DNA from 3 places in the Halomonas sp. A3H3 genome. Region 1 is predicted to be linked to each of the others. Evidence: predicted binding sites of a transcription regulator. Region 1 holds the regulator's gene; each other region holds the start of a gene.
The links. Region 1 encodes FliA, which starts transcription of late flagellar genes. Its sites were predicted from a motif close to CTAAAGTTNNNNNNNNNNCNGCCGATA; they were not measured.
Positions count from the first base shown of each region.

Region 2: fliD (flagellar filament capping protein FliD) is a predicted target of FliA. The motif match lies at 677-703, and genes of this name have one in related genera.
Region 3: HALA3H3_RS02340 (MbtH family protein) is a predicted target of FliA. The motif match lies at 883-909, and genes of this name have one in related genera.

Region 1 covers NZ_HG423343.1:1,668,537-1,679,343, forward strand. Annotated here, with positions in the region: gene HALA3H3_RS07290 (sensor domain-containing diguanylate cyclase) at 1-1,443, opposite strand, end outside; gene HALA3H3_RS07295 (OmpA/MotB family protein) at 1,467-2,141, opposite strand; gene HALA3H3_RS07300 (motility protein A) at 2,147-2,968, opposite strand; gene HALA3H3_RS07305 (RNA polymerase sigma factor FliA) at 3,009-3,710, opposite strand; gene HALA3H3_RS07310 (flagellar protein FlhE) at 3,737-4,168, opposite strand; gene HALA3H3_RS07315 (C15 family peptidase) at 4,194-4,766, opposite strand; gene flhF (flagellar biosynthesis protein FlhF) at 4,763-6,946, opposite strand; gene flhA (flagellar biosynthesis protein FlhA) at 7,005-9,092, opposite strand; gene flhB (flagellar biosynthesis protein FlhB) at 9,089-10,255, opposite strand; gene cheZ (protein phosphatase CheZ) at 10,360-10,807, opposite strand, start outside.
Region 2 covers NZ_HG423343.1:2,845,348-2,856,154, forward strand. Annotated here, with positions in the region: gene fliD (flagellar filament capping protein FliD) at 1-579, shown strand, start outside; gene fliD (flagellar filament capping protein FliD) at 784-2,190, shown strand; gene HALA3H3_RS12605 (flagellin N-terminal helical domain-containing protein) at 2,499-4,199, shown strand; gene HALA3H3_RS12610 (class I SAM-dependent methyltransferase) at 4,324-8,754, shown strand; gene HALA3H3_RS12615 (hypothetical protein) at 8,815-9,018, shown strand; gene HALA3H3_RS12620 (ATP-binding protein) at 9,392-10,807, shown strand, end outside.
Region 3 covers NZ_HG423343.1:548,859-559,665, reverse strand. Annotated here, with positions in the region: gene HALA3H3_RS02350 (RNA polymerase factor sigma-70) at 1-369, shown strand, start outside; gene HALA3H3_RS02345 (FecR/PupR family sigma factor regulator) at 499-717, shown strand; gene HALA3H3_RS02340 (MbtH family protein) at 973-1,218, shown strand; gene HALA3H3_RS02335 (thioesterase II family protein) at 1,208-1,948, shown strand; gene HALA3H3_RS02330 (4'-phosphopantetheinyl transferase family protein) at 1,926-2,738, shown strand; gene HALA3H3_RS02325 (TauD/TfdA family dioxygenase) at 2,671-3,672, shown strand; partial or broken gene HALA3H3_RS02320 (non-ribosomal peptide synthetase) at 3,742-10,807, shown strand, end outside.

The sequences.
Region 1 (10,807 bases):
CAGTGAGCTAATTTCATAGGCAGAAATCGCCAGCGTCAGGTCTTCCCCCAAGTCTACCGCCGCTAAGCGCTCTACCCGCAGCCACGCTTCACTTCTGCCGACTACCTCTTCAGACCAAGCAACCGATGGAGCCAATATCACGGCCGGTTTAGGGTTGGTTGTAGGCTGCATCGCCCAATACAGCGTTTCCACCTGCTCGGGGCGAAAAAAAATCAGCCAGGCGCGCTGGGTCGAACTCATTGGCAGCGGCACTGCTAGAGCCCCACACTGCTCGGGCATGGCTAGCGAAGCGGTTAACGTCTCTTTGCCGATTTCGCGCGTGCACCAAGGGCCGCTATGTACATGAGTTCTTTCCAGGCGCAGCACAAACTGGCTTATCGCTTCTGGAGTCGGCGTCACACCCGCTTGATAAGCGCCACCATTCACCCACAGCACCACGCCATGGGCGCGAAACAGCTTCATCCAGATAGCCGCCTGCTCATGAAGTAATTGTTGGGGACTTTGCGGCTCGCTGCGCGCTCGCGCACTGAGCACCAGACTATCCTGAACCCGTTGTAGGTAGCGGGCTTCTTGACGCGCCCGTAGCAGCAGCATGCGTTGGGTGGCCATTTGTACGAGGGTGCGAACAGCATCACGCACGGGGGGCTCAACCGAATGCGGCACAGGTGAGTGGCAAAACACTAGCCCCCATAAGCCGGTATCCCCCTGAATGGCTAAACTGAATGAGCCCCGCACGCCCAGACGGTTTAAATAGCGCTGCCGTTCTGGCGCAGGTGCGCGTAAAAAACTACCGTTAAGGCTCGCTCCCGGGACGGCGGGGATCAGCGTTTCAGTAGGAGCATTAACGTCTTCAATTAACCGTACAGGGGAGTGTTGGTAACTTTTGCGCAAGGCGACAGGGAAGTCGCTGGCAGGAAAGCGTTGACCCAACAGCGAGGGCAGCCGTTTTCCCAATGCTTCTGCGACCATCAAACCATGCCAATCGCTATCGAAATGGCACACGGTGACACGATCATGACCGGTGAGCTGTTGAACAGCGTTAACCAGGCAGTCGAGGAGTTCTTGCTGATGCGTCGCTTCAACCAAATGCCTCAGCCGCTCAGTCACCGTACCCAGCAGACGACGCTTACTACGGGGGTTGAGTGGCTCAATCTCGACAATGACCTGCTCACCCGCTCGATAAGCGTGGATTTGAAAACGTGCGTGTCGGTGCTTGGAACGCATAAACACTAAAGGGCCAGGGAGCCGCTGCTGCCCCTGCAATTCACGACGCACCCGCTGACTTAGCCGTTTCCCCAACACGCAGGCTAGCGTAAGCTGCCCATGTTCAGGGCGCTCAAAACCAATTAAGCGGGTTAAGTTAGTACTAGTAGTTTGGATGCAGCGACAATCGGCATCGACTACCAGCAGGGCTCCAAACGACTGCAATCGCGGGTGGTACATGGACACAAACGTGGCCTCGCAATCTATTCACCCTCGACCTGCTGCCTTAGCAACAACTCTACGCGACGGTTGGCAGCTCGGCCCTCCGCCGTTGCGTTCGGTTCCATGGGTTGGGTGTCGGCATAACCGACGGCCCGCATACGAGAGATATTGAATCCTTGGCGCTCTAAATGCCTCACCACAGCGATAGCCCGCGCTGATGAAAGCTCCCAATTAGAGGGGAAGCGGGCCGTTGAAATAGGCACGCTGTCGGTGTGGCCTTCTACCGAAATCTGACCGTCAAAACGGGTCAGCACATCGATAAGGCTTTCTACCACCTCTTGCCCACGGGAAGTCAGTACAGCTTGACCGCTGGGAAATAAAAGGCTGGTATCAATACGTAACGTGACCCCTTCACTCCCTTGCGAAACACTGACACCGGGGATGTCGAGCCCATCAAACTGCGGCTGAACCCCTGAATGGCGGGGCTGAATACCAGTGGCTAGAGACGCCAGCGGCAATGATGATACAGCGCTAGCCGAGCGCATGAAAGCAGTATCAGCCGCCTCACCGCCTCCCGGCGGTGTCAGTGAAAGCAGCAGCACAAAGAGCGTGATTAGCAGCGTCAGCACATCCAAATAGCTGGTTAGCCAACCCTCGTCACCATCGCCTGGCGACGGCGTCATTTCCAGTGCGTGGCGCGTATCACGGTCAAGCATCTGGCCTACCCCTTCGCCGCCGCACTAACCGACGAATCAGGCCTTGGTTTGACGCTGTTATCACGGATCTCATCGTGATAGTTAGCTACAAACGAGTTGAGGGTCTCTTCAATAAACGACGGCAGGCGGCGCTTGGTAATCAGCGAAATACCTTCCAGCACCATGTTCATGGTAATCAGCCGCTCTTCGGTGCGGCGCTCGAGTTTCACCGCAATCGGCTTAAACACCAAGTTGGCGAGTAAAATGCCGTAGAAGGTGGTGAGCAGGGCCACCGCCATGCGCGGGCCGATCACCTGCAGGTCGCCTGCGTCCATGACTTCCAGCATATTGACCAGCCCCACCAGGGTGCCGATCATGCCAAATGCGGGTGCGTAGGTGGCCATGGTACGGAATATTTGTGCCTCGGCATGCTCACGCGCTTTAAGACGGGCAATGCGCCAACGCAGCATGTCAAAAATTTCATCCTCTTTGGTGTTGGCAATGACCAGTTGGATCCCGGTACGCAAAAACGGGTTTCGGGTATGCTCCAACTCGCGCTCGACCGCACGTACATCGCCCTTAAACCAGAGTCGCGACATATCCACCAATTCGCGGATATCGTCACGCATATAGGTATTTTCGCGCCGGAATACCAAGCCCACCAACCGTACGACGCGGAGCACCTCTTTCAGCGGATAGCTGATAAAGGTTGCCGCTAGGGTACCGGTCACCACAATGGCCAAACCCGGCAAATTGATAAAACTTTCAGGGGACTCTGCGGTGAAAAACAGCACGCTCACCAACAGTAGTATGCTGGCAAATATGCCTATCAGCGTCGAAGGGTTCATCCACGGCTCCTTGCCGGTCACAAGTGAGTAAAAAGAGGTGTTATGCCGAGTCGTGTAAACGCGCGCGTAAGCGGCTGACGGCTTGGCTGTGCAGTTGTGAAACGCGTGACTCCGTGACGCCCAACACAGCCCCTACTTCCTTAAGGTTGAGTTCTTCTTGGTAGTACAGCGCCATTAGCAGCTTTTCACGCTCTGGCAGCGCTTCAATTGCCTCAATCAACGTTTGTCGTTGCTGGCCGTCTAGCAACTGCTCGAACGGTGAATTAGCCAATTCATTATTGCTAGGCTCGCCACCGTCGGCCACCAGCTCTTCAAACGGCAACAGTTGACCACTGTTGGTGTCGTTGAGGAGCTGCTGATACTCACTCAACGGCATTTCAAGGTGTTGGGCGATTTCGTTCTCTTCTGGTGCCCGTCCGAGCTGTTGCTCTAATTGACGAACGGCACTGTCAACCGCTCGCGCTGAGCGGCGCACGCTGCGGGGCAACCAGTCGCGGGTACGTAATTCATCCATCATTGCACCGCGAATACGCTGACTGGCAAACGTCGCGAACGTTGCCCCCTGGGTGGCATCGAAGCGCCCCAGCGCTTCCAGCAGCCCTACCATCCCGGCTTGAATAAGGTCGTCGAGCTCAATACTGGCTGGCAAACGGACCTGAAGCGTCAAGGCCTGACGTCGTACCAGTGGCATGTATTGCGTCAACAGCTCACTCTGTTTGATCCTGCCTTGTGCTGTGTACATCCTCTCGCCTCGCGTCTATCCAGCCTTCACTGATAGTTCACAATCATTTGCAGCCCCTGGACACGAACAGGCCGCTGCCCCGGACGTAAAGCGAAGCGAAAATGCAACGGCGCATCCGCGGCAAACCCCGCCAGGGCAGTGGTAGTCCCCCGCATGCCAGCTAACGCAACGCACTGCTCAGGATGGCACAGCCAAGCGTTTAATAACGCACCAGGGGGATATTGAAACTGCCAATGAATACGCCCGAGCTGTGCTGACTCCACATTGTTAGCAGCAGCAGGTGGGGTAGCGTTTTGGCTAGCGCTTGACCGATCACTCATCGCTACCATCAGACCTGGTATCTGGCTGCTCCAGCTACCGGGTGTCGCCTGGGCGTTTCCCGTTACCCCTGCTAGTAGACACCCTGTCAGCAGTACTGGGCTCAGTAGCAGTCTCCCTCTTAATAGCCAGCTTAGCATGCTTGGTCTCCTCGGCAGAGTGCGCTCATCGTGCAAGTACCAACAGCTCCATATTTAAGTAGTAATCAGCTGCCTCACGCAAGTTATTGAGCAACCCTTGACGCGGCAAGTGCGGCTCGTGGAGCGCCAGCAAACGGCGCGGCCCGCCACGCTCATGTAGTTGACGCAAGGTACGGAACATGGAAGCAAAGGTATCGGCATCGCTACTGATCCACAGTGCCCAACGGCTGTATTGATCGCAAAGTTGGGCTAGGTCGGCCGTTTCGGCCATGACGATATGAATATCCCAATCCTCAGGATCACCGGCCCAGCTTCGACCTAACGTCGACCACTGCCCTAATCGTGCTTTAACCTTGTTCACCTGGGCTGCACCACTACCCGGTAGTCCGACCACAATAAGCGGAATTTTGGGCCGGTGCGCTACCACCGTTGCTGGCTCTTCCACCGCTGCAGCTGTCGGCTTTAACAGAGAGCTAGGCTGTTCAGATTCCGGCACGTGTTCTGCCGCCGCAACATCAACTGTACCCTCAGCTTGCTGCTGTTGGCGCTGCAGGTTTGCCCACTTGCGTAGACCCGATGCTTGATCCTGTTCGCTCACGCCACGCCCTCTCGACTAACACTGCCCATTTGACGAATCGCATCTCGTGCCATAAAGGCGTAGACCAGTGCATCAAGCATGCCGGTATCGCGGCGGCGACGGCTGTTGCCTAATAGGTTGAGCAGATCGCCACGCAGCGTCTGCGCCTCCTCATCATCAGCAACATCGAGATGCCCGGCGACCGATGCCACACCGCTGGCCATCAATAGGCGAACTTCAGCATTTAGATCCCCGCTATCGGCCTCTTTTAACTGCTGCCACGCGCGACGCGTCAAGGCGGCCAAGCCTTCGCTTTGCAGCTGGGTTAACAGCAGTGAGAGCACCTCTGCTCCTAGCCGAGCGGGGGTAAGCCAGTAGCGGCGCGCCACTACTTTGGCGCTTTCCGGATCGCGAACTTCACCGAACCAGGCGAGTAGCGCCGTGCCGCTGGCGTCCTCGACTTCGGCGTAGGCAGTCCACAGTTGCACCGATTGGCCACGAAAACGCACGCCCACATGGTGCGTTAGCACACTGTCACTAAATAGCTGGCGGATAGATTGACGTTCGTGGTGAAAGCGTAACCGATGACTGGGGGCCACTTGGCTGACCCAGGTCAAGTGCTCGGCTTCCAGCCACGCTAGTGCATCCGGTTCAGGGAAGCGCGGTAGTAAGTGCACCGCAACGCCGCTCGATGCCGACAGAGCGGCTAAGCGTGGCTGCCACCCTGCGGCGTGGCGATGCTGCAGCCAGGGTAGCGCCAGCCAGGCACCATCCGTGTCCAGGCCAATGTCCGGCATTGCCCAGTCGCAGCCGCGCTCATTGCGCCGCGGAAACCACGCCATCCCTAAGGTGGTCTTTGCCGCTGGATAACCGGCAAGTAATGCATCCAAATGTGTTTCCTGCAAACGACTAGGCAGCGAAGCTAGGTTCCAGATCTCTTCTAATTCCGCAAACCCCGTGACGCGTTGGCGCAACCTCGCCAGTAGCGACGACAAACGACGCCCTTGGCCCAGGACATCCCGCGACCAGCGCGGCATTCCCATCGGCGCATCGGCACTTTGCACCCGTTCACGCTGAGGTGTCGCGGTACTCAGCGCTTGATCCACTAGCGCATCGGGGGCGGCAAGGGCCATATCTTCGGGCACCTGCTGGCCATTAGAGCCAAACAGTACGCGCATCCCGTGACGCATAATAATATCTAACACTGGAGCCAGACGTCCCGCCTCATCCTGTTTGGTGATAATACAGTCATCTAACTCTGCGCCCGCCGCCCGCGCGGCCTGACGGTAGCGCAGCACCACTTCTTCGAGGGTTTCCGGTTGGCTGGCAGCATTGAGTAGCAGCACCAAACGTACCCGCGAGCGTCCGCCTTGCAGGTGGGCAATCTGCTCTATCACCCGCTGGTCACGCTGACTCATGCCTACGGTGTCGATAATTACCCACTGCTTGCCCTGCAGGCGGCCCAGCAAATCGTCGATGGGCTGTTCGGCATCCAAGGCGTACATCGGGGTATCCAGCAGGCGCGCATAAATGCGCAACTGCTCATGGGCACCGATCCGGAAGCTGTCGGTGGTAACCAGCGCTACCGGGCGCGTGCCGTGGCGCATCACAAAACGAGCGGCCAGCTTGGCGGTGGTGGTGGTTTTACCTACCCCCGTTGGCCCCACCAGGGCAACAATGCCGGTTTGGTCGAAAAAGCTTGCTTCATCGTTGAGTACGTAAAGGCGATCCATTAACTGCTGTCGCAGCCACTGCAGTGGGGCTTCGCTATCGCCGTCTAACCTGGTTAGCGATGCAGGCAACCCAGCCAGCAGTTCATCGGCAATTTCGCTGCTAAAACCCACATTCCACAGCAGTTGACGCAGCCGTGCAGCCGTTCCGGTGGGCGCTGCTGGCGATGGTGAAGCAGTATGGGTTGACTGGCTGTTTGCCAGCAGCGCTCGCATATCCTGCATTTCGCGCAGTAAGCGCTCGCTCATCGCCTGCATGGGGTCTTGCGCTGAAGGTGCTGTCGGCGTTTCGGGTGGTGCAGGTTCTGGTGAGGGTTCAAAGTGGTCAATGGCTTCATCCGCCATCGCTAAAATTTCAACGCCCCCTTCGGTACGCCGATTTGCGACAATCAAGGCGTCTTCACCGAGCGTTTCACGCACTTGGCGCATCACATCACGACTATTGGCTCCCACGAAACGTCTAACGCTCATGATTTACCCTTGCCTGTTCTGAAAATGGACGACGCTAGCCTATCACGGCGTGCCATCTTTAACGTCCGCCGACCACTGTGGTCACTCTTAATGTGCGATCGTCGGGAATTTCAGCCTGGGACAGTACCGACATATGGCGTAACCGGCGGCGTAAGAAGCGCGATAGCACCGCCCTTAGCGAATGTTGCACGACCAGCACCGGCGGCTCGCCGGAACTTTCGTGACGCTCCAGCGCCTGCTGGGCCTGGGTCATCAGCGTTTCTGCCAACCCGGGCTCCATGGCGCCGTTGCCATTCATGGCCTGTACCAGCACTTGTTCCAGTTGAGCATCCAGCCCCATGACATTGAGTGTCTCCTGCCCCGCAAACCACTGCTGGACAATGGCGCGCCCCAGCGAGACTCGCACCAGCGCCGTCAGCTCATTAGGATCTTTTTGCTGTGTGGCGTACTCGGCCAGGGTATCGAGAATAGTGCGCATGTCGCGGATAGAGACATCTTCGTCGAGCAGGTTTTGCAAGATACGCTGCAGTACCGTCAAGGAAATAGCTTTGGGGATCACCTCTTCGACCAACGCTTTTTGATCATCGCCCATTTTATCCAGCAACTTCTGTACTTCCTGACGGCCCAGCATCTCGGGTGAATGGCGGTGCAACAAGTGGTTCAAGTGGGTCGCTATGACGGTACTGGCATCCACAACGGTGTAGCCATACACCTGGGCATGCTCACGCTGGTTGCTATCAATCCAGACAGCGGGCAAGCCAAAGGCGGGATCCTGAGTATGGGTGCCCTGCAGCTCGCCCGATACCTGCCCAGGGTTAATCGCTAGCCATTTGCCCGGCTGTGCCTCAGCGCGACCAATCTCGGCGCCTTTCATGGAGAGCACATAGGCGTTCGGCGGCAGCTCCAAATTATCGCGGATATGCACCACTGGCGGCAGGAAACCCACTTCTTGGGCAAACTTCTTACGCACGCTCTTAATGCGCCCAAGCAGCTCGCCTTTTTGACGCGAGTCCACCAGCGGGATTAAGCGATGGCCCACTTCCAGGCCGAGGGTATCGACCAGTTGCACATCTTCCCAGCTCGCTTCGGGTGTCTCTTGTACAGGTACAGGCGCAGTCGCAATTTCCTCCTTGACCAACGCCTGTTCTTTTTGGCGCATAATAAACCACGCCAAACCCGCCAATAGTGCGGTAAAGAGCAGAAATACGACATTGGGCATGCCGGGCACCATGCCCAGTAGCCCCATCACTATGGCGGCTAATATCAGCACCTGGGGATTAACGAATAGTTGGCTGAGCATTTGCTGGCCAATATCTTCGTTCGTATCCATGCTGACCCGGGATACCGTGACACCCGCGGCGGTGGAGATCACCAAAGCAGGGATTTGCGCCACCAGGCCATCACCAATCGCCAGCAGCATATAGGTTTGGCCTGCCGCACCAAAGCTCATATCGTGCTGCAGCATACCAATCATCAACCCGCCGATGATATTGACCACCATAATCACCAAACCGGCAATGGCATCACCACGGACAAATTTACTCGCGCCGTCCATCGAACCAAAGAAATCAGCCTCTTGTGAGACCTCTGCGCGGCGCTTTTTGGCATCGTCTTCGCCGATTAAGCCGGCATTCAGATCGGCATCGATGGCCATCTGCTTACCCGGCATCGCATCCAACGTAAAGCGCGCACCCACTTCGGCAATACGGCCAGCACCTTTGGTGATAACCATAAAGTTGATGATGACAAGAATCAGGAAGACCACTAGGCCGACAGCGAAATTGCCGCCGACCAGGAACGCCCCGAACGCTTCAATGACCTTACCCGCAGAGGCGCCGCCTTGGTGGCCCTCCATGAGCACCACACGGGTAGAGGCCACATTGAGCGACAGGCGCAGCAGCGTAGTAAATAGCAACACGGCAGGGAATGCCGCAAAGTCCAGCGGCTTCTGGGTAAACATGCTGACCAATAACACCATAATGGCCAGAGCGATATTGAAGGTGAAGAGTAAATCCAGGGCGAAGGGAGGCAAGGGCACAATCATCATGCCCAAAATCATTAGGATGAGCAGCGGCCCGACCAGCAGCTTCATGCGCACATCACCCATCCAGTCGCGCCGACCTACTAGTTGACTCAAGCCTTTCATGGTTGCGCCTCATTACCACCGGCGCCATGCCCGGGGCTTTCCATCTCCGGCGGAACCGGCAGGTTATCGGGGGTTGGGGGCACCTCGCCTCCTTGTTGTGATACTTGCTTGAGGCGGTAGGCCCAGGCCATTACTTCCGCCACCGCGGTATACAGTTCGGCAGGTACTTCTGCATCTAGATCGACGTGATGATACAGGGCCCGCGCCAATGGTGCTGCCTGCAAGCGTGGCACGCCTGCCTCTTCAGCGATTTCGCGAATGCGTGCAGCCACTGCGTCGGCGCCTTTTGCCACCAGCCGCGGGGCGCCCATACTGCCTTCCTGATAAGTCAGTGCTATCGCATAGTGCGTGGGGTTGGTAATGATGACGTCCGCCTCGGGCACTTTGCTCATCATCCTGCCCCGCGCCATGGCCTGCTGCTGCTGGCGAATGCGCGCCTTCACATGCGGGTCGCCTTCGGACTCTTTGTGCTCACGCTTAATCTCTTCCTGACTCATGCGCAGCTTCTTAGCATTGTCCCAGAGCTGGAAAGGGACATCGATCAAAATGACCACGATCAACACCAACACCATTAGCCCAGCTGCCTGAGCCGCCATGCTTAGGGCATTGGTCAGCGCTTGCTGGATAGGCTGATCCATTAGCGCCATAAATTTGCCGATGTTGAAATACAAAAACGTCGCAGCCACGCCCCCCACCAGAAACGATTTGGCAATCGCTTTTGCCAATTCGATCAGTGCCTGGGTGGAGAAGATACGCTTTACGCCCTTAATAGGGTCTAACTTGGAAAACTTGGGCTGCATCGATTTACCCGATATCAGCCAGCCCCCCATCAGCCCAGGGGCTACTAACGCAATGATGGCTAACAGTAAAAACAGCGGCATCATGGCAAATAGCGTGCGCTGACCAAGATCCAGCGCATTGACCAGCATCGGCGTACTTTCCATTGCCTGGCGGCGCTCAAACAAGAAAGCTTGTTCCATCACCGCACCCAACTGGTCGTAGAGCATGTTGCCCATGCTATAGAGGCCAATCACACCACCCAGCAAAAGTAAAAACGTATTTAACTCGCGGGAACGGGCAACTTGGCCCTCTTCACGGGCTTTCTCTTTCCGCCTGGGCGTGGCCTCTTCGGTCTTTTCCTGGTCGCTATCGTTATCTGCCATACGGGTATCCGGCCAGGTGAAGCAAAGCTTATCACGTATTCAGCCGTCCATAGGGACGGCTGAATGGCGTACTTGCGTGCCCAGAGGGCGTTTAATAACGCATCTTAGAAGCCTAATTCGTCCAATAAGTCGTCTACTTGATCTTGCCCAGAGACGGTATCAGGGACATTATCCTTCACTTGCGGCCCATTCAAAAGCTCTTCGTTACGCCGTGCACTGTCGCTTTTCCACTGATCCTCGGCCTTGCGCTGCAGCGTTTCTCGTGCATGGGCGCCCGGCGCGTTATCGATCAACACTTGCACCAACTGATGTTCGATCTCATGGATCACGTCCATCATCTTCTTAATCACTTGGCCGGTCAGGTCCTGAAAGTCCTGAGCCATCATGATTTCCATCAGTTCTTTGTTAGTCGCTGAAACCACATCGGGTACTTCGCTAAGATAAGTGCGTGTCTCGACAACGAGCGCTTTCGCCTCATCCAGCTCTTTCGGTGCTTCAAACCACTCGGCCCAGCGCTTATCCAGCGCTTCCGCCCGGTCTGACAACTGATCC
Region 2 (10,807 bases), 1.2 Mb from region 1:
GTTCGTGAAGCTGTAACGGGTTTCGTGAATGCCTACAACGATCTTAAAGATAAGATTGGTGATCTAACCAGCTTCAACTCCGAAACTGGCGAGGCGGGTGAGTTGTTGGGAGATAGCGCCGTGCGTACCGTCGAATCGCGCATGCGGATTGCACTTAGCAGCGGTTCAGATGGGCAGTTTTCAGTACTTAGCGATATCGGTATTTCGTTAAAGCGTGATGGTCAGCTAGAAATCGATTCCGACGAGCTCGACAATGCCATTGTGAATAACCAAGGCGCCCTTTCTGAGTTTTTCGCCGGTGGTTCTGATGAGACGGGCATGGCTGGGCAAATTAATACTACTATCGAGCAATTGCTGAGTTCTAATGGCCGAGTGTCAGGCGCAATTACAGGGGCGGAAAATCGCAAAGCATCGTTAGTTGAACAATATGCCCGCACGGAGCAATCAATTGAGAGCACGATGTCTCGTTATCGCACCCAGTTTGGCCAATTGGATGGCATGATTGCGCAAATGAACCAAACCAGTAGCTATCTCACCCAACAGTTTGATGCGCTGGATGCACAGCTAGGCCGTGATTAATACTTGTAAGCGGCTAGTGAACATTGCCAAACGCCTGCGCCAAGCAGGCGTTTTTATTCATAAAAAAAATATAGCCATATTAGCTGATGAAAAAGCGCTAAAGTCGCCCTCTGTTCAGTCGATAGGTTTGTTAACAAGATTTTGCGCAGGCACCACGGAGCGCAATCCTATTGGTTTAGCCTTTTGCACTGAGGAATACCCAGCATGGCGACGATAACCTCCCTTGGCGTTGGTTCGGGTCTTGATTTGACCGGTCTGTTGGATCAATTAAAAGACGCAGAACGTGGCAAGCTCGCCCCGATTACACTTCAAAAAGAGCAGCAGAAGGCCAAAATTTCTGCCTACGGCCAATTACAGACCTCGTTAAACGCGTTTCAGGATTCGTTAGCAAAAATCAACGACCCCAAGCTTTACCAAAGCCTTTCCGCCAGCGTGCGGGGTGATGGCATCACCGCCACTACCAAGGCGGATGCACTGCCGGGTAGCTACCGGGTAGAAGTCAGTCAGTTGGCAACGTCTGGTACGCTCGCCTCTGCCCGCGTGGGCACCAATGACCAACCGCTTGACTTACAGGGCGCTACTACGCTCAAACTTAATTTTGGTGCAGTTGGCGCGGATGGGTCGGTAGATATTGATATAGCCGCTAACAGCTCATTAAACGATATACGTGATGCCATTAATGCCAACAAAGACTCCGGTGTTAACGCCACTATTATTAACGACGGCCAAGGCTACCGGCTGGCGCTAAGTTCTAAAGAAACCGGTGTTGACGCGTCTATCCATAGTTTTAGTTTTGTCGACGCCGCCAATGCCCCCGTCACCGGGCCATTCGGTGAGGCAACAGAAGTGGGTGCCAAGCAGCAAGGCAAAGATGCGTCGCTAAACGTGAATGGCATCGTTATTACGAGCAACAAGAACCAAATCGAAGGCGCGATACAAGGTGTTACCCTGAATCTTGGCGAACTCAGCATTGCCGAGGGTGAAACCGCCACCAGCACGGTGAAGGTGGAACGCGACACTCTTAAACAGCGTGAAGCGATTAACGGCTTTGTAAAAGCGTTCAACGATTTAAAAGGCACCATTGGTAAATTGACGGCGTTTGATAGCGAGACGGGCACTGCAGCGCAGCTGTTGGGCGATAGTGCCGTGCGTACTATTGAGTCACGCCTACGTAGCGCATTAACGGGAGGCGTGGAGGGGGGGGAACTCTCCACCTTGACTCAGTTAGGTATTTCTTTACAGCGCGACGGTACATTAAAAACCGATGATGCCAAGCTAAGCGATCTGGTAGCGAATAACCCTCAAGCACTTAGTGCTTTTTTTGCGGGCGATAAAGCCGAGGGAGGCTTAGCTGGCAAACTGGAAGCTTCTGTTGAGCAGATGCTAGGCAATAACGGTGTGCTTAAGGGGGCTAAGACCGGTGCGGAAAACCAGGTAAAAAGCCTGGATATTCGCTATGAGCGCATGGAAAAATCAATTGATGCCACTATATCTCGTTATCGCAGCCAGTTTAGCCAACTTGATGTCATGGTGGCACAAATGAACAGTATGAGTTCCTATCTCACCCAGCAGTTTGATGCGCTCGATTATCAACTAGGCCGCAAAAAGTAGAGCTATCTCAGCAGGCATTTTTTTAATATGACAAAACAGCGCTCAGCGCTGTTTTGTCATTGTGGGAGGCAGCTTTAGCTCGCGACCAAAGCGCGGTGTCATCGCAAATCTAGTGAAGCCAACTCAGACTCACTGCGGCCATCTCGACCAAGCATGAAAACCCTCACTATTCAGTTACCAACATTTACATCTTTTTTTACCACTTCCCCTAAAGAATCCTCTCGCGCTGCCGTTAATTAATATAACGGCACAAACAGTGGCCGAAAGCAGGCCCCAGGGCCAGTGTCCAAAGCAAGGAGTATCATCCCATGGCAGTGATCAACACTAACATCACATCGATGATCGGTCAGCAGAACCTGCGTGAATCGCAAAATGCTCTGCAAACCTCAATGGAGCGTTTGAGCTCAGGCCTGCGTATCAACAGCGCTAAAGATGACGCAGCGGGTCAGGCCATTGCCAACCGTATGTCTTCTCAGATCACTGGTCTGGCACAGGCGCAGCGTAACTCCAACGACGGTATCTCCGTTGCACAAACTGCGGAAGGCGGTTTGGATCAGGTGAACGATAACCTTCAGCGTATTCGTGAGCTGTCCGTTCAGGCACAAAACGGCACCAACTCAGCGGATGACTTGGACTCCATTCAGGACGAAATCAATCAGCGACTAGGCGAAATTGATCGTATCTCTGAGCAGACTGACTTCAACGGCACTAAAGTGCTGGCAAGTGATAATGGCCTGAAGATTCAAGTGGGCGCCGACGACGGCCAAACCATTGAAGTCAACCTGAAACAAATCAATGCCGAGACGTTGGGCCTGAAAGGTTTCAACATCAACGCCAGCGGTACCCCTAACAGCAAAGCGGCCACTCAAGACCTGGCTGCCAACGGGTTCACCCAGGTAGGCACCACCAACGAATACACCAACGCTACCTTCAACACCGCTTCTACTGTTGGTGATGTTTTCCAGAACCTGGAAGACGGCGCAACTATTAAAGAGACTGCTTCCGGCAGCACATATACCTACGATAAAGCGGCTGGTACCTTCAGCGCTGACCGTACAGACGTTAAAATTGATGGTTCAGCTGGCGCGCAGAAAGCAGACCTTGGCTTAACGCCTTCTGCAGGTGAAACCAACACTCTGACCGTTGAAATGGGTGGCGAAACCCAGAAAGTCAACGTTTCCTCTTCTGGCGCGTTGTCACTAGCTTCTACTGGTGAAAGCCTCTATCTATCAGGGACTGGTGGTACGAAGGAACTGAGTGTGACCGATACGGGTGGTAACGGTGTTGCTACCATGGAAGACTTGGCAACAGAACTCGCTGCGCGTGACTCAGCTGGTACACCGGCATTGGCTGCGAGTATCACCACTGCAGATGGCACTGTGTACAGCACATCTACCTCCACTGATGCGACGCTTGTAGACGTCTCAAACGAGATTGTTGCTGCTGAAGATCTTCAAACGCAGATGGAGGGTGATGTTCTTGCTTATACTGGCTCGCTCGATGGGTCAGCTACTGCAGCAAAACAGTTCGCCGTCGATGCTGCCAATGCAGTGACTGTTAACTCCGCAGCGTCCTTCACATCAGGCTTTGAAGGCGACTTCACGCTTTCTGCTGCTGCAACCGCGTCTGTCTACGTCAACGATAACGGCAAGATCACCGATGGCGCTGCCAACGAGATCTATGCCAACGAAGACGGTAAACTGTCCTTAGAAGCTGTCTCAGGCAGCGACAAGACAGAAAACCCGCTAGAAGCACTGGACGCCGCGTTGTCACAAGTGGACAGCCTACGCTCCGAGCTGGGTGCGGTGCAGAACCGTTTTGAGTCTGCGATCACTAACCTGAGCACCAACCAGACCAACCTTTCCGCTGCCCGTTCACGCATCGAAGATGCCGACTACGCCGTAGAAGTGGCCGACATGACGCGTGCACAGATCCTGCAACAGGCGGGCACCTCAGTACTCGCCCAGGCGAACCAGCTGCCGCAGAACGTTCTGTCTCTGCTGGGCTAATCGCGCTAGCAAGCTAAAAGCAGTTAACGACGGGGCCGAAAGGCCCCGTTTTTTTGCGCTTAAATAACAATACACCATGCTAGGCTAACGCAGAATGCGTCTAATAAAGTGTAAGGGTAATGCGATGACAACGTCCTCCAAGGTAGTTTCCGCCTATCAAACTGCTGAGTCTTACTGGCAAAGCGGCGATACAAACGCCGCGTTTGAGGCCTACCAAATGGCCAACCGTCTGGCGGCACAGGTGTCTCCTGCCCTCGTCGAGCAGCCATCGCTTGAGCTTAAAAAGAACCGCGAGCTATTTACCGCAGAACGCTATGCGCTGCTCCAGGAAGGTGGCCTGAATTACCGTGATGCGGTCTTGCTGGTGAGCACTCCAGGCGATGGCGCTGGCTACCTTGCCCCGCTATTAGCCGCTACTCAAGGCCATCAACCGGCCAGCGCGTTACCCCGGATCGATGACATAGTCGATAGCTACATTAACGAGGTGTTAGCGCCCTACCACAATGACCTGAACGCCTATTTAGATGACCTGACCCCGGCACGCTGCCGCGCTGATGCACAGGGATGCTTAAAAGCACTGACATCACAAGTGCCCCCTGCAGGGCTGCTCCAGGTGTCAAGCCTATCCCCTTATTTGGGGCTACTGGGACTATGGTTACCGCAGATGCCCCTAGTGTTTTGCCGCCGTGAGGTGATGGACGCCGGTTGGGCGGCTTACATGCAGCCGCCGGAACACGGCGAATGGCAGCAAGAGAGCTTGCCCGCCCTGGGGCAAACCATTGCCACATACGAACTGGCAGGGCAGCACTGGGCCAGCGTGCTACCCAACCCGGTATATTGGGTGGATCACCAAGCGCTGGTGGCGTCGCCCTCACAGTTGACCTCGCGTTTGCTATCTGCCTGGGAGCGCCATGTGGTTGAGGAGGCACCCTTGCCGCCACCTAAGCCCTGGGATCAGCCCGCGCTTAGCACAGCATTGGAAGATGCCCTTGCTCCCCTGCTGGAAGGCTACCAGGCGGTAATGGACGCGGAAGGCCTTCCCAGCCGTCCGGATGAGACCTTTCATTGGCAGCTTCAAGGGCGCGCAGTGGTGGTGGATAACGCCGCCCAACTGCCTCGGCAGGCGGATTTCCGCGAGCTGATGGCCACCCGCTCCCTTGCCGTGGTGGCATTCGACCCGGTAAGCCGGGTAACGGCGGAAAGCGTTGCCGGTATTGAAGAGTTTCAGCATGTGCCCAATGCCCTGTTGGGCGATGGCAAACCCGCGACGCTGTATGCCACCTTAGAGGAAAGACAGAGCGCCACTTTGCCGCCGCTCGCCGAGCCACAACAGCCCGCTGCACTGCGTGAAGGTAGCAAGGTACTCGCTAAGCTGCCGGTTAGCACTGTAACGCTGGATAGCATTGAAGGTTTAGCCAGCCTGGATTGGCTGATACTCGATGAATACGCTGATGCCCTGGGCGTGCTTGAGAATGGCACGCGCACCTTGGTGGATACCCTTTTGCTACAAGTGCGGGTGGTCTTTCAGCCTACCCATGAACGCCAGCCCACGCTGACCGAGATTAGCCACTGGGCTAGCCGTCACGGGTTTGCTTTTTATCGTCTACATAACCCCCAGCATCGCAGCCTGCTGCCCGCGCGTGACGATATTGCCCAACACCAGGCTTCCCAGCTTGCCAGCGCCGACGCGCTGTTTATTCCCTCGCCGGAGCGCATGGCGGCGCTGAACCCGCAGCAACGCCAGCGGTTGGCGTTTTTGCTGGATAGCCACTTCGGTATTCACGATCTGCCCTACCAGCTATTGGCCGATGTTGATAGCACGCTAGCCGAACGCTATCTGTACATTCGAGGCTATACTCAAGCGCTTGACGATGCAGCCGCTAATAAGGCGCCGGCGTTTTTAACCTTTGATTCACGACCACCACGCCCTTTGCAAACGTTAGCCAATATGCTGTCAGCGCAGCGACTAATGCCTGCTATGAGCATGGCGCGTCAACAGTTGGAAAAACAGGAAAACGAAAGCGAGGCCCGCTATTACCTTGGGCAAGCGCATTCCCTTTGGGGGAATCATCAAGAGGCGCTCAATGAACTTGCTACCCTTTGCAGTCAGGTGAAAACCGGCACCGAGCGCGATCTGCGCTATCGGTTGGCACTGGGGTGGGCGCAGTGGCGCGCTGGGCAGACCAAGCTGGCCAAGCGCACCCACGAAACACTGGCTTCAACCTTTGCCGGTTCACTGGCAGTTGCACACCTGGGGGTTTTTGCATGGCTAGGTAGCCAAAAGCCCCGCGAGATAAAGGCCGCGCTGCAACAGTGTGAAGAGCTCCTCGGCAGTCCTGACACTGCCCTTCGTTTGGCGGATATAAGCGTGCCCAATGATATCCGCGCTGAACTTATCGATGCTAAAGCACGCCTGCAGTTGGCACTTGCTAGCACCCATAACGAGCGCAGCGAGGCCCTGGCGTTATACCCGCAGGCCTTTGCGCTACTGGGTGAGCAACAAGGGCCGCGGCGCACGCGGCTATTGGTGGGTTTAGGCTTGGCAAAGTGCGCAGTGGGCGATTTTCAGGCGGCGGTAGATGCGCTCTGGCAGGCGTGTGCAACCTACCCTTACTCGTTGGAAACGGTCACTGCCTACACGCAGCTGCGTGAAACTCTCGCCCAGAGTGACGATTTAGACCATCAAGCGTTGGCCCAGTTGCACCAGCAAGTATTTGCCCTGTGGCAGCACTACCCGGATAAAGGTTTGTCGCCATGTTTTAATGATTTTGGCTTGCCTTATCAGGCGTTCGAGCCGCTCATGCTTCCCGGTAACCGCCCGGCGGTGGCCCGTTTGGATGCCTATGGGCTTAGCGACTGGCTGCCCGCTAACGCGACGGCATTGGATATCGGCTGTAATCATGGTTACCTCTTGTTGGGCCTGGCGGACAAGCTGGCAAAGGGGGTCGGGTTGGATTCCAGTGCGACCTGTGTGGCCATTGGTAATGCCGTCGCCAAGTACCTGGGGCATTCACATATTGAGTTGCATCAGGCCAGTTTTGAACAGTGGCACAGCGAAGAAACCTTTGATCTTGTCATTGTTAGTGATGTTCACCCTTGGTTGGCGTTGCCTAAGGAAAATATAGGGGAACGCGTCAATGCGCTATGTAAACCTGGTGGGGTGCTACTGTTTGAAAGTGTTGGCAGCCGTGATCCTCAAAAGCCGGAAGGTGATATTGAGTCTACCGCTATAGCGGTAGCGAGTGCTGGATTCACCACGCTAGATGAAGGCAGCCTATGCGATGATGGCTTAAGCCAGCGGCGATACTGGCTGCTGCAGCGGCCTGCGGAGGAAGCGCACGCGCCGCAAGGCCCTGGTCGCAAAACGTTCTTGCCGATCATGGCGGGTGAGGCTGCGACACTGGCACCTATGCGGCATATTTGTGAGCTGCTCAGCAAAAATGGCGCCTGGTTCCACCCCCAGCTGCGTATTCATGCAGAAGGAGGCAACCTTTCCCTGCACGGTATAGCCGGTTCACCACGGGCGAGTTACCTGCGGGTACCGCTTGCGATAATGCCTCAAGTGCAATGCTTCGATATTACGCTGCAAGGCAACAACTTTCTCTGCCAGCCTAACGGTAAGCCGCTGCTTTCCCATCATCATGAAATGATGGAGGCTATGATTGAACTGTATAACGTCACCGGTAAACCCACACTTTGGCGCGATAGTCTACCGTTTTTTACATGGCAAGGTGAGCCCGCGCTTCAGAAGCTAATAGCGCTACGTTCTCATGACAAGCGTTTTGCGCATTATCAAAATCTTGCCACTGCTGGGGACGATGAAACGTTGCTGGTTGACAGTTTTATTGGCTCTCGTCAGTTTGGTTTGCGCAAGCAGCACCTGCAGGCATTGGATATGCGTGGGGTTCAAGGGTCGCGAACCGTACTGTTCCCCGTGATTGATTGCTTAAACCATCATTTAGACGCGGATGGTTTTACCACGCCTGCAGATGGTGGTGAGCCGATTATGCGAACCTTCCATCAGCCTTCTGACAAAAATAATGGTGAGCTATTAGTGCGGTATAACCATTACGATGCGGTCGATACCTTGTTAGGCTACGGTTTTGTTGATGTAACAAGCCATTGGATCACTTCCGTGCCGATGACGCTGGTGGTGGGTAATCACCACATTGAAGTGAAGAGCAATAAAGCCATTAGCGAAAGCTCGTTGCCATTTGATCTCGCTGATTTGCGAGAGTACATCCCCATCGTGGCGCCGCAAAGTCATACTCTGACACGTATTACCAAACTGATGTTGTGCGCGCATAAGCCGTTCAGCCTACGCCGTGTGCTAACGTATTTAGTCTATCAGCTGGGCTTAGCGCATACTTCGTTAGTGGCACAGCAGCAAGTGGCTGCGCTGGAACAACAGGTCATTGAGCAAAACCGCGCATGGTGGCAAGCCTTTGCAACCGACGTAGCACACCTGCCTGCGAGCCACCCCGCTCAACAGCTAGGCCAACACAGTCTTGGTTTGATTGAGCGGGTTGCTCAGCAATTAGACATTGCCCATTAACCTACCAGCAATCAAAGCGCCTGCTCATTAACGAGTAGGCGCGAACATGCAAAGGTGTATGTGAAAGAAAGCGACCACCAACACATCATCGGCGAGCTTCAATCGCTCATCGACGACACTCAAGCCACTCTCTCACGCTTTGAGCAAGAGGGCATGGATAAAGAGATGCCCAATGATTATAACAAATTGCTGAATATTCTGGACGATGCCATCAAGCAGCAGCGTGAGCATACGCAGGCGATGTTGGCTATGCAGCGTCAATAGAGTGTTAAGGCATCTGTTTTATTATGAATAGCTGACTTTAATGCAAGCGCTTTGAGCCTTAGAAGCGTTTTTTTTTAAATTCGAGTGCTATTCGGCGAGGTTGTTGCCATCGCCGATTTCCACTGCTTCTTTAGTCGCCATGGCGGGTTCCTCATTGCTTATAGTGTTACTCTAACAAGGTTACCCGGGCGACAAAGACCCTAACTTCGGTCAGGTTCCATTATGGTGTGTTTACAAACGCAAAACACGCGGCTGGTTCATCACATATTTCAAACCGCTGCGCCCGCTTTCCTGTACGCGTTCTCGTCCTTAGATAGAGGCAGTGCTGTGCGTGTTATGCTGATGCATAGAATACCTGCTGCTTGAGGTTGCCATGTCCGCTGAAATACCCACCGCAAACCATCTCAAACTGCCGATTGGCGTTCAGGCTTTCGATAAATTGCGCACAGGCGGTTATTATTATGTAGATAAAACGCCATTACTTCACCGGTTGGTTGAAGAAGGTGGTTACTTCTTCCTTTCCCGCCCGCGCCGTTTTGGAAAAAGCCTGTTGTTAGACACTCTGCGCTGCTTGTTTGAAGGCCGTGAGGCGCTGTTTGAGGGGCTATATATTCACGATAAATGGGATTGGCAAGCTCAGCATCCGGTGATTCGTATTAGTTTTTCCGATGGCCATTTAGCCAGCCGTGAAGATTTGGATACTCATATTCGCTATCAACTTTCTCAGTATCGCGAACGCCTGGGGATTGTCAGCGAGCGCCCCGAGCTGATTGCTAATGACTTTTCGGATCTGATTCACCGTGCCCATCAGACGTTTGGACAGCGTGCAGTGGTACTGATCGATGAATACGATAAGCCCATTCTCGATAATATTTTAGTTCCCGAGCGAGCTCGCGAGCTGCGCGAAGGGCTGAAAAACTTCTACAGCGTGCTCAAAGACGCTGACCCGCACTTACGCTTTGTGCTGCTCACCGGAGTGTCTAAGTTCAGCAAGGTTAGCTTGTTTTCGGGGCTGAATAATCTTAACGACATTACGCTTGATGCGCCTTACGCGACGATTTGCGGCTATACCGATGAGGATGTCGATGCGGTCTTTGCCCCAGAGCTGCCGGGGTTGGATCGTGCTCAAATCAAGCACTGGTATAACGGCTACCGTTGGGGCGGCCAGGAAGTCACCGCCGTTTATAATCCCTTTGACGTGTTGTTGCTGTTTCAAAAACGTCAGTTTGGTGCCTATTGGTTTGAGAGCGCTACACCGACTTTTTTAATCGATATTCTGAAGCAGCGAGGGGTGTTCAGCCCTCGTCTGGATAAGCTGCAAGCCAAAGCGCAGCTATTAGGGCGTTTTGATGTCGATGATATCACCACGGAAGGACTGCTGTTTCAGACCGGTTACCTCACGATTAAGCAGCTCACAGAGCCGATGGTGGGGTATCAACTTTACACGCTAGGCTTTCCCAACCAGGAAGTGGAAAGCAGCCTGAATGAGATGCTGTTGCCCGTTTTAGGACTTCGTGATAACGAGCTACAAACCTACCAGTTGGCGTTATTAGAGGTGCTGCAAACGCACGATTTAGCGGGACTTGAAAATCACCTCAAAGCCCTTTATGCCGGGCTGCCTCACGACTGGTACCGCAACAATCCCATCGCTCAGTATGAGGGACATTATGCGAGTGTCTTCTATAGCCATTTTGCCGCTTTGGGCGTGGGCGTCACGGTGGAGGATGCCAGCCACTTTGGCAAGGTGGATATGGCGGTGGACATTGCTGGGCACGTTTATTTGTTTGAG
Region 3 (10,807 bases), 1.1 Mb from region 1:
GAAGCAACCACGCTTTTTGAGGTGAAGCAGCCCATATCTTACGTGTCACGTGTGGTGCGCAACCTCGCCATTGACCGTTGCCGCCGTTCGGCGTTTGAGTCAACTTTGTTTGCAAAAGAAGAGGAGGGGGATACCACCTCTTACGCGTCACACTCTCCAGAGGTGATCGCGATTGACCGCCAGGCCTTGGCACAGGTGGTGGACGCGCTGGACGAGCTGCCCGAGCGTACGCGTCGCGCTTTTGAGCTCTATCGTTCGGGAAGTCATACGCAGCGGGAAGTGGCCCACTTGTTAGGTATTTCCACCACGTTAGTTAATTTTATGATTCGCGATGCATTGACGCATTGCCGCCAGTCGCTACAAGGTTAAACGTTGCCAGATCGGTAAGCCCACGTTCCGTCCCTTCTTTGTTGTCGCTTTGTTACACTGTCAGCAAATAGCGTTGATAATATTACACGCTTCCCGAGACAGGTGTTCAGCAGGCAGCAGTAGCGAGGTTTGACAGTAACGATGGATAACGACAGCGGCGATGATGCCGTTTGGCAAACGGCGCTAGACTGGCTGATGCGCGAGCATGAAGAGACGTTGAGCGACGCTGATCGCGAGGCGCTTCATGCGTGGTTAGCGGCTTCTTCTCAGCACCGCCGTGTATTTCGTGAAGCCGAACAGCTATGGCTGCTAACGGGGATGATTCCAAGTGGTGATGAGCGCAACTGATCAGTCACTGTTTTTTTTACTCTCCTCCTTCGGTTGTCAGGCTAACTAAATGGTCGCGAGCTAAAGCTGCCTCCTACTGGTGCAATTCTTAGCCTGGCAAAGGTAATTCTATGCCGACGCCCTAGCGACCCCTCCCCTTATTTTTTCTATTTTCCTCCCCCAGCATTAAATTTTCTGACGCCTCACTCGTCATTGAGTAATGAGAAGTAATTGCGTTTTATTTCTCATTCCTTTGGCAACGATGAGGTTAGTCCCATGACAAGCTGTTTTGATCGTGAAGATGGTGTCTTCCGCGTATTAGTCAACCACGAAGAGCAGTACTCCCTCTGGCCAGAATGGAAAGCGATTCCCGCTGGCTGGACCGATACCGGCGTACTCGGCGATAAGCCAACCTGCCTCGACTACGTCGAAAAGACCTGGACTGATATGCGGCCACTGTCGCTGCGCCAGTGGATGGATGAGCAGGCTAACGCTGAGGCGGAGCAGGTGGATGCAGGTTAAGCGTTTAAGACTGCTCTGCCTGCCCTGTGCCGGGTCTAGCGCCACCATGTATCTGCGCTGGAAGCGTCAGTTGCCCGCCTGGATCGAGGTATATCCCGTCGAGCTGCCTGGGCGTGGTGAGCGCCTGGGTGAGTCGCTCATCGATGACTTCGAGTCCCAGGTCGTGCGGCTGTGCGAAGAGCAAGCAACGCGGATGCGCGGCGACTTTGCCCTGTTCGGTCACAGCATGGGGGCGTTGTTGGCCTACGGCATGGCAGCTCGCTTGCGCGATGTAGGGCGACCTCAGCCACGGATGCTATTCGCCTCAGGCAGTGCGGCACCCTCAATGCGCGACTCAGAGCGTTTAGCGGGGCTTGATAACGATAAGGCCTTAATCGCGGATCTACGCCAACAGGGCGGCACCCCAGAGGAGGTCTTCGAAAGCCCTGAGCTGCTGCGCCTTACCCTCGATATCTTGATGGCGGACTATCGCCTCTGCCGCAGTTTCCGCTATCGCGGCGGGTCGCCGCTTGCTTACCCCCTGCAGGTACTCGCCGGGCGTGAAGACGATATCGAGCAAGAGCGTCTGGAAGCGTGGCAGCGGGAAGCCGGCGGGGCGTTCTCGTTGGACTGGTTCGAAGGAGGGCACTTCTTTATTCGCCAGCAGCAAGCACAAGTGCTGGAGACTATCGAACGGGCGCTGACTCGACGGCTTGAGGAGGTGCCCCATGCAGCGCCTGCAGTTAGCTGAAGGGGCTCCTGAGGGGCTTGAAGTCTGGCGCTTATCGCTCGGTCTGAACGCCCCGGTGGCTGACGAAGATGATCGGTTGCTGAGTCGAGCCGAGTGGCAGCGCGCCCAGCGGCTTCGCCGTCACGCCGATGTCGTACGCGCCGTGGCGACTCGAGCGGCCCTGCGGCGACTGCTATCAGCGCACACCGGTATAGCGCCAGAAAAGTTGGTGTTCACTCAGAACGCTTACGGCAAACCAGCGTTGGAAAACGCTGATGGGCCTGCTTTCAATGTCTCCCACTCTGGCCATGTCGCCCTGATCGCGATTGCTCCCGGCGGAGCGGTGGGGGTCGATATTGAGCGTTGCCGACCCGAGGCCGAACTGGCGCCGCTGCAAGGGCTGGTGCTATCGCCGAGTGAGCAGCTCGACCACGCACGCGACGGCATCGCACTGCCCTTCATGGAGCGCTGGGTGGTTAAAGAGGCGGTGCTCAAAGCCCTGGGCCTGGGCATCGCTGATCATTTGCAGGCGCTCTCGATCACTTCCTCTTTAGGGTCGCCAGGCACCTATCACCTTGAGCACTCGCTTCCCGTGTCATCACCTTTGCAAGCATGGCCGCTGCCAGCGCCGAGTGGCTATGCCGCTGCCCTGGGTTATATCGATTCAGGCTATGTCGATTCAGGCTATTCCCACACAAACGCCCAGGGCAAACGCTACTCAACGAATTTTCAGGAGATCAATAATGGACAGCCAAAGCGCAACACCAACGCAACAAACCAACACCATATCCAAACGTCAGGGGCCTGCTGATTCGGAGCTGCCCATTATGATTTCTCCCTCCTACCCAGGGCAGCCACTGCTGGAAGCCTTTGGCGAGTTGCGCGCGGATATTGAGACGCTGGTGGCCAGAGTCGGTGGGGTGTTGCTAAGAGGTTTCGATGTTCCCTCCGTGGACGATTTTCAGCAGTTTGCTGCCGCCTTTGGTCATCCTCTGCTGAGTTATGAGTTCGCCTCAACACCGCGTTCAGCGGTTTCGTCAGGCATTTATACCTCGACCGAGTACCCCGCTCATCAACATATTCCCCTCCACAATGAGCAGGCCTACACCCGCGAGTGGCCAATGAAAATCTGGTTCCACTGTGTCACCGCTTCCCCCGAAGGTGGAGAGACGCCGATAGCCGATAGCCGCGCTATTTACCGCCGTATGCCCGCAGAGATCCGCGAGCGCTTTGCCCCCGGCATTCTCTACGTACGCAACTACGGCGATTTCGATATGCCTTGGCAAAAGGTGTTTAACACCGAAGACCGCGCTGAAGTGGAGGCATTCTGCCAGCGCGCGGGTATTCGCTGTGAGTGGAAGCCCGATGGCGACCTGCGTACCACCCAACTGTGCCAAAGCATAGAGACTCACCCTGTCACCGGTGAGCAGGTGTGGTTCAACCAAGGCCATCTTTTCCATGTCTCCAACCTGCAGCCAGAGGTACGAGAGTCGCTGGAAGAGCTGCTAGACCCCGAAGACATGCCGCGCAACGTCTTCTTTGCCGATGGTAGCCCCATCGACGATGCCATCTTCGATGAGATCCGCGGCGTACTGGCCGACGAAACGGTGATGTTCCCCTGGCAGGCAGGCGATGTGCTAATGCTCGACAACATGCTGGTCGCCCATGCACGCACGCCGTTCAAAGGGCCGCGCAAAGTCGTCGTCGCCATGGCGGAAGGTCACGGCAACCTCTCCAACGACTAAACATAACGCCTCATCTCACGGCCAGGAGTTCCAGCAGGTACGCATATGAATATTAGGCACGCTCAGACAATGAACAGCCACCCATCCCATAACGTTGCTAACCACAGCTTCGTTGAGCATTTAAGTCGCCTGGCCCGGGAAAGGCCCAGCGACAGGGCGCTGATTGTAGTGAACGCACAAGGTGAGACCACCCTTGACTACGCCACCCTGGAGCGGCGCTCCCGCGCCCTGGCCAGCGAGCTCCAGCAGCGGTTCCCGGCTGGTGAGCGTGCCTTGATCCTGCTGGATAACGATGAACACTATGTGGTGGCGTTCTTCGCCTGCCTATATGCCGGGGTGATTGCCGTGCCGGTCTTCCCTCCAGAGTCGGCCAAGCAGCAGCATCTGGCGCGCCTGCTCGCCATTGCCGCCGACTCTCAGGCCGCCTGTGTGCTCACCTCTACAACGATTATCGATGTGGTCGCATCTGCAAGCGAAGGCTTCGGCAGCGCCGAACTGATCCCCGTGGATGCCGTAGATGAGAGCCGCGCTGAACACTGGGTCGAACATCGCCCAAAGCGCGGTGATCTCGCCTTTTTACAGTACACCTCAGGTTCCACGGCCACGCCCAAGGGCGTTATGGTCAGCCATGGCAACCTGATGGCGAACGAGCGTGCTATCGAGACGGGCTTCTCGATTGGTGCCGACGATGTTTTCGTCAGTTGGCTGCCGCTTTACCACGACATGGGGCTGATCGGTGGCCTGCTGCAGCCCATCTATCGCGGTATCCCTGCGGTATTGATGAGCCCCACCTTCTTTTTACAGCGGCCGGTACGCTGGCTGGAAGCGATCTCCCGCCACCGGGGCACCATTAGCGGTGGCCCTGATTTTGCCTACCGGCTGTGTCTTGAGCGTATCCGCGACGAGCAGCTTGAGGCACTCGACTTATCCAGCTGGCGGGTTGCGTTCTCAGGCGCCGAGCCGGTACGCCACGATACCCTCACTGGCTTTATCGAACGCTTCCGCCCGGCGGGCTTTGCCGCTGACACCGCAGCACCCTGTTATGGCTTGGCCGAAGCGACGCTATTGGTTAGCTGTAATTCGCGCGGTACGGGCGTGGTAGGCACGGCTTTTTCTCAACAGTCGCTGGCCGAGGGAAAGGCTGCCTCAGCGGTTGAAGGCAACACCCTGGTGGGCTGCGGTACACCGGAACCCGGTCACGCTATCGATATTGTCGACCCTGAGGGGCTTCACTCGCTGCCCAGTGGTGAAGTCGGCGAGATCTGGGTCAATGGGCCCAGCGTGGCGCACGGGTATTGGCAGAACCCTGAAGCAACAGCTCAAGCCTTTGTTACCCGCGATGGGGTCAGTTGGCAGCGCACCGATGATGCTGATGCACAGAACCACGACGCCCGCGATGATCGCTGGCTGCGCACTGGCGATCTAGGCTTTCTGCACGAAGGGCAGCTGTATATCGCCGGGCGTATTAAGGACCTGATCATTCTGCGCGGCCATAACGTCTACCCTCAGGATATCGAGAGCGCTATCGAGGCGGAAGTGGAAGCAGTGCGCAAAGGGCGCGTGGCGGCCTTTGCAGTGACCACCCCCGAAGGCGCTGAAGGGATCGGCATTGCGGCAGAAGTCTCCCGCGGCATACAGAAGCTAGTGCCCGCCGAGAAGTTGGTCGAAGCGCTAAGCGAGACAGTGGGGAGCACTTGCCACGAGCCGCTTTCGGTAGTGCTACTGCTTAACCCAGGCGGTCTTCCCAAAACCTCCAGCGGTAAATTGCAGCGCAGCACCTGCCGCCAAGGCTGGGAGGCGGGTAGCCTGGATGCCTACGCCATTCACGCCTTTGGGCGTTTTGTCAGCGGTGGTGACGCTGAGGGCGGAGGAAAGTCATCGCACTCTACTGCGGAAGCTGGAAGCGAAACGGAGCAAGCGTTAGCGAAGCTCTGGCACCAGGTGCTGGGGGATGACGACACCCAGTCGCAAAGTAAGCCGCTAGGCAGCGATGCTCATTTCTTCGCCAGCGGTGGTAATTCTCTGGCGGCGGTGCGGCTAGCCGCCATCATCAGTGATTACTGGGGCGTCGAGCTATCTCTGCACTCGCTGTTCGAGCAACCGCGCTTGTCTGCCATGGCTAACGCTATCGAAGCACGTTTGGCGGCATCATCGGATCAACGAGGGATGGCCATCCCCCGTCTTGAAGATGATCAGCGCCAAGGCGACATACCGCTGTCGGAAGGACAGCGCAGCCTATGGCTGACGTGGCAACTTGATCCCCAGAGCGCTGGTTACAATATGGCAGGGGCACTGCATCTCAAGGGGGTGTTGGAACCAACAGCGCTCAATGCAGCGCTGGAGGCCCTCGTACAACGACATGATATTTTACGTACTTACTACCCCTTGAATGAGGCGGGAGAACCTGTTCAGCGGCTAGCGCAGGATTGGCATCCTGAGCTGATCTGTAACGAGATGCTCGGTGATACCGTGGATGAACGGGAGCAGGCACTGCATGACGCACTCACCAAACTGGCCCGGCAGCCTTTTGCCTTGGATCAGGCACCTCCCTTAACCGTCGCTCTCTACCGCTTGTCCACGGGGCACCATGTGTTAGCTGTCGTGCAGCACCACATTGCTGGGGATGGATGGTCAGTACAGGTGCTCATCGATGATCTATGCGCATTTTATGAAGGCGCGTGTACACAGCAAGAAGCCAAGCTTGCACCACTGCCAATACAGTTCGCAGATTATGCGGTTTGGCAGCAGCGTCAGCAGCACAGTAGTGAGCGGCAGGGCCAACTTGCTCACTGGTGTGAACGCCTCTCCGGGGATCATCCCCCGCTAGCGTTGCCCTTGGATCGCCCACGCCAAGCGATGTCCGCACCGAGCGAAGGCCAGCTGCGCTTTACGCTTCCCGGTGAGTTGAGCGAGCAGCTACGTAGCCTAGCCCGTGAAAGAAACGTTTCACTCTACGCCGTGATCTTGGCGCTATTGAAGCAGACGTTGTATCGCTTTAGTGGTGAGACAGATATCAAGGTAGGGGCGCCGATTGCCAATCGGCATAAAGCCGAGCTTCAGGGCTTAATTGGGTACCTTATCAATGTCGTTGTGTTGCGCACTCAGATTGATCCCACTGGAAATTTCGAACGTTTGTTAGATGAGGTGAGCGCTACCCTGATCGATGCCCAGCTGCATCAGGATGTCCCCTTCGATCAAGTGGTGGAGGCGCTACAGCTAGAACGGCAACCGGGGGTACATCCGCTATTTCAGGTGAAGTGTACTCAGCAGGAAATGTGGCAGGCGGAGCGTCACGTGGCTGGCCTGGCCATTCAAGCCGAGCAGGTATTCACGGGTATTGCTCACTTCGACCTGAGTCTCGATTTTTGCGATGAGCCCGAGGGAATAGCAGGTCTATTCGCTTACTCCGCAGAGCTATTCGATGCCACCACGATCGAGCGTTTCTGCCAGGCATTCCGATTCCTGGCCGAGCAGGTCGTAGCTGATCCGCGGTCTCACACTGCGATGCTGCCGCTACCTGAGCCTATCTCCGTGCTGGAAGGAAACCAAAGCGAGATTCTCACTCAGGCTATACCCACCCTGCTGTCGAAAGTGGTGGCAGCTCATGCTGATGAGTTAGCCGTAAACGACGGGCAGTACCGTTATACCTATGCCAGCCTGGATGCCCAAGCCCAGAATCTGGCACAGGCACTAATCGCAAAAGGCGTTGGTTCCGAGGTGCGTGTTGCCATTCACGCTGAGCGTTCGTGCGAGTACGTGCTCGGCATTCTCGCCGTACTCAAAGCGGGCGGGGCTTTCGTACCGTTTGATCCACAACTGCCGAGCGACCGCTTGGCCTATCAATTGGCTGACAGTGGCGCTCGCTTACTACTGAGCAGCACGCCTTGCGGCTGGAGTGATGACATTCCGGTAATGGAGCTGGCGTTTATCGACGATATTCCGGCTGCCGTAGAGCACGAACTGCCCGTCATTCATCCCCAGCAGACCGCCTATGTGATCTATACCTCTGGTTCCACGGGCAAGCCCAAGGGGGTGGCGGTGAGTCACGGTGCTCTGGCCAATTATGTGCAGGGCGTTCTGGAGGCGCTGGCGCTACCAGAGGATGCCCACAACCTGGCTATGGTGTCGACGGTGGCGGCGGATCTGGGGCATACGGTGTTGTTTGGTGCCTTGTGCACCGGCCGCACCTTGCACCTCATTTCTCCCGAGTGCGCCTTCGACCCGGATGCCTTTGCGGCTTATATGCGGGAACAGCAGGTGGATGTGCTCAAAATTGTGCCTAGCCATCTGCGGGCGCTGCTGAGTGCTGCAAACCCAGCAGATGTATTGCCGCAAGAGCGCCTGATTCTGGGCGGAGAAGCGACCGACTGGGCGCTACTGGAGCGTATCGCCGAACTCAAGCCAAACTGCCAGGTGCTTAATCACTACGGCCCCACGGAAACCACTGTCGGTATTCTCACCCAGCAAGCCGACATGGCCGATCGAGCTGCCAGCACTCTGCCGATAGGCACACCGCTGGCCAATGCTCGGGCCTATGTGCTCGATCCCTGGCTTAATCCGGTGCCGAAGGGTGTTGCCGGTGAGCTCTACCTGGGCGGCCCAGGGCTGGCTCAAGGCTATCTACAGCGGCTGGGGCAAACGGCGGAACGTTTCGTTGCCAGCCCCTTCCATGCGGGGGAGCGGCTCTATCGCAGCGGTGATCGTGTGCGCCAACTGGCCGATGGTAGCCTGGAGTTCCTTGGCCGTGTGGATGATCAGGTCAAAATTCGCGGCTATCGGGTTGAACCGAGCGAAATCGCTACCCTGCTGCGCGATCAACCGTGCATCGCGGAGGCTGAGGTGATTGCACGAGAAAGCGAGGAAGGCCGCGCGCAACTGTTCGCCTACGTGGTTATGGCAGCCGGAAGCGACATCGATTACGCCGCGTTACTCGCGCAGCTTGGCGAACGCATGCCGGACTATATGGTGCCCAGTGCCATAGTGCGGCTGGATACCTTGCCGCTGACCGCCAATGGCAAGCTGGATCGCAAGGCATTACCCGAGCCAGTGCAAGCCGGTAGTGGTAAAACCTTTGAAGCGCCCCAGGGAGAAGCAGAGGAGACGTTGGCAGAGGTCTGGGCTGACGTGATCGGCTGCGAGCAGGTGGGGCGTAACGACAACTTCTTTGAGTTGGGTGGTGACTCCATCCTCAGCTTGCAGATCGTCGCGCGCTCGCGCAAGCGTGGCTATAAGGTAACGCCCAAGCAGTTGATGGAAGGGCAGACCATTGCCGCCGTGGCGGCGATGGCCACGCCTCTAGCTGCTACCAAACAAGCGGCTGAGCCCAATAAGGCTGCTGCCTTTGCGCTGCTGCCGGTACAGCGCTGGTTCTTCGAGCAGAACTTTGCCGAGCCACACCACTGGAATCAGTCGTTGATGCTGGAAGCGGTCAGTGGTGTAGATACCACGCTGCTACGGCGTGCCATTGAGGCAGTGGTAGATCACCATAGCGCCTTACGGCTGCGCTTTGAGCGCGTTGGCGATAGCTGGCAACAAGCCTATGGCAAGCTAGCTGACGATCTATTCGAGTACGTGGACGTAAGCGATCATGCGGATCCGGCGCAGGCCATCACCCAGGCCGCCGATGCTGCGCAACGCAGTCTGAGTTTGGCGCGGCCGTTCCGTGCTATCTGGATGGCACTGGGAGGCGAGCGCGGCGGGCGATTGCTGCTAGTGGCTCACCACCTGGTGGTAGACGGCGTCTCGTGGCGCGTGATCCTCGACGACCTGCAAGCGGCCTACGCGCAGTTAAGTGCAGGAAAGACAGTCGACCTACCACCGGCAACCACCTCGCTAGATGAGTGGGCGCGTGCCCTGGCCGACTATGCCAAATCGGAGGCTTTGGCTGAGCAATGCTCCTATTGGGAGGGCCTTGTCAAAGAGCCAGAACCTAGCCTACCGGCACGTAATCCCCATGGCAGCAACACCGTCGCCGACACCGCATCGCTAGTTGGCAGCTTGCCTACCGAGGCCACCACGCAACTGCTGGGGCCGATGCATAAAGCCTACCGCACCCAGGTGGATGACCTGCTCCTCACTGCACTATCGAGCGCCTTGTGCCAATGGGCAGAGAGAGATAGCGTACTGATTGAACTGGAAGGCCATGGTCGCGAAGACCTGTTCGAGGGTGTCGATCTCAGTCGCAGCGTAGGCTGGTTCACCTCGCTCTACCCGGTTCGCCTGACCCCAAGTAATGGGGGATCGGGTTCAAGCCTAAAAGCCATCAAAGAGCAACTTCGCCAAGTGCCTGAAAAGGGGCTCGGCTACGGCGTGCTGCGCTATTTGAAAGAAGAGCCCGCGCTGGTGGGTGGTGCCTACCCCCAGGTCACCTTCAATTATCTAGGCCAGTTGGATCGCTCCCTACAGAGCGATGGGGCCTGGCGGCTCGCCAAAGAGAATGCAGGGCAGGCTCGCGCGCCGCAAAGCAAGCGCCGTACCTGGATTGAGGTAGTGGCCTGGGTTCAAGATGGCCAACTGCGCTTCGACTGGAATTACAGTCGTGAGATTCACAGCGAGGCAGCGATACATGCCTTGCAAGCAAGCTTCCAAGCGCAACTAGAGGCATTGATTGAGCACTGTGCTAGTGGCGTTCGTGGCGCAACGCCTTCGGACTTCCCGTTGGCGGGGCTGAGTCAAGGGCAGCTGGACGGCTTGCGATTGGATGTCGCCAATGTTGAGGACATCTACCCGTTGGCGCCTATGCAGCAAGGGCTGCTATTGCATACCCTGCTCAATCCAGGCGCTGGTATGTACATGATGCAGGATCGCTACCGGTTTGCTTCGCCTATCGACGTCAATGCTTTCGAGAAAGCCTGGCAGCGAGTCGGTGAACGGTATGAGGTTCTACGTACAGGGTTCGTATGGCAAACCGAAGAGATACAGTTGCAGGTGGTGTATAGGCAAATTCCTTCACCTGTGGAATATATCGATTGGCGCGGTATTGACGAGGATGAGGCCGATCGGCGCTTGGCGGTGTTATTGCGTCAGGAGCTTGATGATGGCTTCGACCTGGAACGGCCACCATTGCTAAAGGTACGCCTTATTCAACTGGCGGAGAACCTGTTCTACGTCGTACAGAGTTTCCACCATATTCTGA